Regions from separate parts of the Blautia faecis genome, predicted to be linked through region 2. Evidence: predicted binding sites of a transcription regulator. Region 2 holds the regulator's gene; the other holds the start of a gene.
What was found. The regulator HrcA, encoded in region 2, represses chaperone genes, less so after heat shock. The targets are predictions, from matches to a motif close to TGTTAGCACTCNNNNNNNNNGAGTGCTAACA.
Positions count from the first base shown of each region.

Region 1: PGQ38_RS01035 (Hsp20/alpha crystallin family protein) is a predicted target of HrcA. The motif match lies at 1,621-1,651, and genes of this name have one in related genera.

Region 1 covers NZ_JAQDKY010000001.1:263,272-266,702, reverse strand. The annotation lists gene PGQ38_RS01045 (ATP-binding protein) at 1-67, shown strand, start outside; gene PGQ38_RS01040 (ATP-binding protein) at 234-1,439, shown strand; gene PGQ38_RS01035 (Hsp20/alpha crystallin family protein) at 1,785-2,252, shown strand; gene greA (transcription elongation factor GreA) at 2,647-3,129, shown strand; gene lysS (lysine--tRNA ligase) at 3,142-3,431, shown strand, end outside.
Region 2 covers NZ_JAQDKY010000010.1:77,776-81,206, forward strand. The annotation lists gene PGQ38_RS07115 (LOG family protein) at 39-581, shown strand; gene hrcA (heat-inducible transcriptional repressor HrcA) at 1,026-2,066, shown strand; gene grpE (nucleotide exchange factor GrpE) at 2,095-2,745, shown strand; gene dnaK (molecular chaperone DnaK) at 2,861-3,431, shown strand, end outside.

The sequences.
Region 1 (3,431 bases), on a different contig from region 2:
ACATCTGGCAAAACCATTCCAGATAGAAGATGTGGAAAAGGCCATTGTGGAGTGCTGTGGAAAGTAATGCCATCTGCAAGATCTATTGCCATCAGTAAATTATCAGAAGCAGCTAGTAAGTTGATTTTTGTTCCAATAAAAATAAAAAATCAATAGTTTTGGGACTACAATCCTAAAACTATTGATTTTTTTGTTGCTTTTGGAATATAATTAGTAAAGAAAGGAGCATTATTATGATTATAGAAAGAAAAGAATATTTAGAAAAACTGATAGCCTGGAAAGATAAGCAGTTGATTAAAATTGTTACAGGTGTACGACGTTGTGGAAAATCTATGCTTCTGGAAATTTATCGCAATTATTTAAAAGAGCATGGGATTGAGGAAGAACAGATTATTTCTATTAATTTTGAAGATCTTGATTATGAAGAACTGACAGATTACAGGAAATTATATAAATATTTAAAGGAACGTCTGCTTGATGGAAAAATGACATATATTTTCCTTGATGAAATTCAGAATGTAACAGATTTTCCGAAAGTGTTGGACAGTCTTTATATTAAAAAAAACATAGATATTTATGTGACTGGTTCCAATGCATATATGTTGTCCAGTGAGATTGCAACTATGATTTCAGGAAGATATATTCAGATTGAAATGTTGCCGTTGTCTTTTAAGGAATATATGGAGAGTACTGGCAGTATGAATGACAGAGGAATCAAATATGCTGAGTATTTGCAGAATAGTTCATTTCCGTTTACACTGGAATTAAAAAATCAGCCAGATGAGATCAGAGATTATCTGGAAGGAATCTATAATACGATTGTTGTAAAGGATATTATAAACAGAAAAAAAATTACAGATACTATGATGCTTAAGAGTGTCTTAAGATTTGTGTTTGATAATATAGGAAATCCATTGTCATCAAAAAAAATTGCAGATACGATGACCTCAGAAGGGCGAAAAATTGATACAAAAACGGTGGAAAAATATCTAGAGGCTTTTAGCGAGAGTTATATTATATATCAGGCAAAACGTTATAATATAAAGGGAAAACAATATTTAAAAACTCTTGAAAAATATTATATAGTTGATATTGGAATGAGGTATATGCTTTTAGGTTCGAGGCAGGCAGATGCAGGACATGTTCTGGAAAATATAGTCTATCTGGAATTGTTACGTCGAGGATATGAGGTGTATGTTGGAAAAATCGATTCATATGAAGTGGATTTTGTGGCACAGAATAAAAAGGGAACAGTATATTTCCAGGTGGCACTGACTGTACGAGATGAAAATACACTTTTAAGAGAATTAAGGCCATTACAGGCGATACGAGATCATTATCCAAAGATTATCTTAACAATGGATGAAGAACCAGAAGAACAATATGAGGGAATTCGACGTATTAATGCCAGAGACTGGTTATTGGGGATTGTAGACTGAGCAATGCAAATTCATGGTAATAATATATATAAACAGAAGATACATTTGTTGATAGCAGTGAAAGTGCAAGATAAGTTGCAAAAATATGTTGTTCCTTTTTATGCAGTATGTGATGGGGACTGGATGTCCGGTGGATATCCGTCTAGCACAGACCGTAGCGTTCACAAATTCTTCACAAAAATATTAGCACTCACCTATTGACAGTGCTAATAATAGGTGCTATATTACAACTAGAACAAAGGAAGGGGATAAAAAGAAAGCAAAAGCGAAAGGCTTTATGAATTCCCTACCACCCGAGTTCCAAGAAACAAGGTAAACAGCATATATAAAAAGGAGAGATGACTTATGTTAATGCCTAGTATTTTTGGAGAGAACTTATTTGATGATTTCTTTAATGATTTTCCATTCTATTATGATGATAAAGCAATGAAAGATACCGAGAAGAAGCTTTATGGCAAGAGAGCCAGCCACGTTATGAAGACTGATATTAAGGAAATGGATAACGGTTATCAGCTGGTAGTTGATCTTCCAGGATTTACCAAAGATGAGATTAAGGCTTCCCTGGAGAATGGCTATCTGACCATCAGCGCTGAGAAAGGTCTGGACAAAGATGAGCAGGAGAAAGAATCCGGTCATTATATCCGCAGGGAGCGTTACGCAGGAGCCTGCAGCAGAAGCTTTTATGTAGGCGAGGACGTACAGCAGGAGGATATTAAGGCTGAGTTTAAACATGGCATTCTGAAACTGTTTGTTCCGAAGAAAGAAGCGAAACCAGCAGTGGAAGAGAAGAAACACATTGCCATCGAAGGATAACTTTTCCCCCTTCAGAAGCATATTCTGAGAGAATAGCATAATTTAGAAGTAAGATGCCGCAGAATCACGGAAAATGGTGGTTCTGCGGCATCTTTTTTTACATTTGTTCGCTATTTTTCTGTCTTGACAATGCCTGTTGATTTAGCTATAATGGTGAAACTGTGAATATCCTAGTGAATTTGTACCCTTTTGGGTAATGAAATGTCTGCTTCTGCAGGCATTAACAATTATAAAAGTGGACTGTTTGGCGAATGAATGTTATCTGTGGTTGGTATATTTCTGCAGCTTTTTGTTCAGGACTTTTATAGTAATGGAATTTTCCGGGAGAAACAGCATATAAGAAATGTATGATACGGGGCGACAAGCCGCCGGAATGAAAGGGAGTAAGGCTATAATGGAAGAAAAGAAGAACTTACTAACCTATGCAGGACTTAAAAAACTGGAAGAAGAGCTGCATGATTTAAAGGTAGTAAAAAGAAAAGAAGTAGCAGGTAAGATCAAAGAGGCAAGAGAGCAGGGAGACCTGTCCGAGAATGCAGAGTACGATGCAGCTAAAGATGAGCAGAGAGATATCGAAGCGCGTATTGAAGAAATTGAGAAAATCCTGAAGAACGCTGAGGTTGTAGTTGAGGACGAAGTAGATCTTGACAAGATCAGCGTAGGATGTAAAGTAAGAGTACATGACTTCGAGTTTGACGAAGATATAGAACTGAAGCTGGTTGGCTCCACAGAGGCAAACAGCCTGGAAGGCAAGATTTCTAATGAATCTCCTGTAGGAAAGGCTCTTATGGGCGCACACACAGGTGATATTGTAGAAGTAGAGCTGCCATCCGGTATCATGAAGTACAAAGTGCTGGAAATCCAGCGTAATATTTAAGGAGGCACAAAAGTGGCAGAACAGAAGAATCAGGATCTGAATCAGCTTCTGAAAATCCGCCGTGATAAACTGGCAGAGCTTCAGGCGAATGGCAAGGATCCATTTCAGATAACAAAATTTAATCAGACCCATCATTCATTGGAAGTAAAGAACCTTTATGAGGCACACGAAGCAGAGCTGCTGAAGGATCGTACAGAGCCGGATGTAACAGGTCTTGATGAAGAGCAGGCGAAGGAAGTTCAGAAGAACGACTACGAAGAGAGAAGAAGTATTATGGATGCCAGCCCGCTCCATGTGGCAAT
Region 2 (3,431 bases):
CACCTGTGTTTAGAAGAAAAAATAAGGGGGATAACAGATTGAACATATGTGTATATGGCGCTTCAAGTGCACTGCTTAAAAACATTTATTATGAAAAAACAGAAGAGCTTGGAAGAGCAATGGGAAAAAGAGGTCACGGTCTGGTGTTTGGCGGCGGGGCTACCGGAATGATGGGAGCAGCAGCCAGAGGCGTGGCAGCAGAAAATGGTTACATACTTGGAATTGCTCCCCGATTTTTTGACCAGCCTGGAGTTCTGTATGAGAAATGCACGGAATTTATTTTCACAGAGAATATGAGAGAGCGCAAAAAACTTCTGGAAGAAAAATCAGATGCTACGATCGTAGCACCTGGCGGAATTGGTACCTACGAGGAATTTTTTGAGATTTTTACCTTGAAAAGCCTGAAACGTATTGACCGCCCAATTGTGCTGTATAACATTGACGGATATTATGACAAGATGAAAGCATTGCTGGAGTACACAGCAGAAGAGAAATTCATGGATTTTTCCGTGCTGGATATGGTAGTCTTTCTGGATGAGCCGACAGCAGTTCTTGACTATCTGGAAAATTATAAAAAATAGAGGCTGCTATTCAGCAGGGGCTGTTTTGCGAAACATATAACTGTGAAGGTGCTGAACAGTTACAAAACGGACATGTCGCCTATGGGCGGTATTCCTATATAGGAAAGAAGATGCCAGGGAAAATTTTCTCAAGGCATCTTTTTCATTTATGCGGCAGCAAACATAAGACTGCGTTGGCAGATACCTGATAGTATCCTTGCTGTCCAAAAAAAGTATTGCAGTAAGGAGAATTTAGCCAGAATGGTAAAGTATAGGGTAAAAACTATCAAAAAAGATGAAAAAAATTTGTAAAAAATATTGACAAAAGGAATACTGAGGTGTATCTTAAGAGCATAGATGTTAGCACTCCTAAATAATGAGTGCTAACAAAAGGAATTCGAAGAAGCCAGACGGAAATCAGAATCAGGTTTGACCGTCTGCTTTTCAGGAAGGAGCAGATATTTCATGGATGAAGTATTAGATGAGCGCAAACGGAAAATACTGAAAGCAATCATCAAAACTTATATGGAAACAGGCGAGCCTGTAGGTTCCAGAACTATTTCCAAATATCCGGATCTGAATGTCAGCTCTGCTACTATCCGAAATGAGATGTCCGACCTGACGGATATGGGCTACATCGTACAGCCCCACACCTCAGCCGGAAGAATTCCATCAGATAAAGGCTATCGCCTTTATGTAGATGAGCTTACCAGGGAGAAGGAAGCCGAGATCGCAGAAATCCGTGATCTGATGATTGAGAAGTCAGATAAGATGGATAAGGTGCTCAAGCAGGTGGCGAAGGTTCTTGCCACGAATACCAATTATGCGGCTATGGTTGCGGTTCCCCAGTATAAGGGAAGCACCCTGAAGTTCATTCAGCTTTCACGAGTCAATGAGCGGCAGCTGATTGCCGTAGTTGTATGTGAGGGTAATGTCATTCGGAACCAGATCATTAATATTGATGAGGAGATGGATGACCAGACGATCCTGAAGCTGAATCTTCTTCTTAACACGAACCTGAACGGTGTACCCATCCAGGACATTAATCTGGGCATGATCGCCAGATTGAAAGAACAGGCGGGAAGCCACAGCGGTGTGGTTGCAGATGTGCTGGACGCAGTTGCAGCTACGATTCACGTGGACGAAGAAGATATGAAAGTATATACATCGGGAGCAACCAACATATTTAAGTATCCAGAGCTTGCAGATACATCCAGAGCCAGTGAGCTGATTTCCACTTTCGAGGATAAGCAGGAACTTGCGGATATGGTCCGTGAGGAAATGGGAGATCCGGAGAACACAGGAGTTCAGGTATACATCGGGGATGAAGTTCCGGTACGTACCATGAAAGACTGCAGTGTGGTCACAGCTACTTACGAGTTGGGAGATGGAATGCGTGGAACTATTGGAATCATCGGTCCCAAGCGAATGGATTACGAGAATGTAGTGGACAGCTTAAAGAAATTAAAAGTCCAGCTTGACGAAATGGTAAATAAGAAAACCTAGAAAGGCGGTTGAAAGCGTGTCAGAAGAAATGAATAAAGAAGCCGAAGTACAGGAAGAAGCAGTTGACATTCCGGTAACAGACGGAAGCGAAGAAGAGGCAGCAGATACAGCCCAGACAGCAGAAGAGGAGACTTCCGAAGAACCAGCACAGACAGAAGAAACTGAGCAGTCAGATCAGGAAGCCGAATCTCAGAAGGAACCGGAAACCAAGACAAAAACTTCTTTCTTCGGCAAGAAGAAAAAAGAGAAAGATAAATTTGAACAGCAGGTCGAGGAGCTTACAGACAGACTGAAGCGCAGCATGGCTGAATTTGATAACTACCGTAAAAGAACGGAGAAAGAGAAATCCAGCATGTACATCATCGGCGCCAGGGACATCGTTGAAAAAATGCTTCCGATCGTGGATAACTTCGAAAGAGGTCTTGCACAGGCACCGGAGGATGATCCATTTGCAGAAGGCATGAAGATGATCTACAAGCAGATGATGACAGCTTTTGATGAGATGGGTGTGAAGCCAATCGAAGCTGTAGGTAAGGAATTTGATCCGAATCTGCATAATGCAGTGATGCATGTGGAGGACGAATCCGTTGGCGAGAACATCGTCGTAGAGGAATTTCAGAAGGGATATACCTACAAGGATTTCGTTGTAAGACACAGTATGGTAAAAGTTGCTAATTAACAGAAAGCAGCTTGGAGAATCAAACTTCATCGACATTTTCTAAAAACAAAGTATAAATGTTACTGTTCGTGTAATGGACAGCAACCATGAATTTTTAAACAGGAGGAAAATTATCATGGGAAAAATCATTGGTATTGACTTAGGTACAACAAACAGCTGTGTAGCTGTTATGGAAGGTGGACAGCCAACCGTTATCGCAAATACAGAAGGATCCAGAACAACACCATCTGTTGTAGCATTCACAAAGACAGGTGAGCGTCTGGTAGGTGAGCCTGCAAAACGTCAGGCAGTAACAAACGCAGAGAAAACAATCTCTTCCATCAAGAGAGAGATGGGTACAGATTACCGTGTAACAATTGATGATAAGAAATATTCCCCACAGGAAATTTCCGCTATGATTCTTCAGAAACTGAAAAAAGACGCTGAAGGATACCTTGGAGAGTCTGTTACAGAAGCAGTTATCACTGTTCCGGCATATTTCAATGATGCTCAGCGTCAGGCAACCAAGGATGCTGGTAAGATTGCAGGTCTCGATGTAAAACGTATCATCAACGAGCCTACAGCAGCAGCTCTTGCATATGGTCTTGACAATGAGAAAGAGCAGAAGATCATGGTTTATGACCTTGGTGGTGGTACATTCGATGTTTCCATTATTGAGATTGGTGATGGCGTTATCGAAGTTCTGG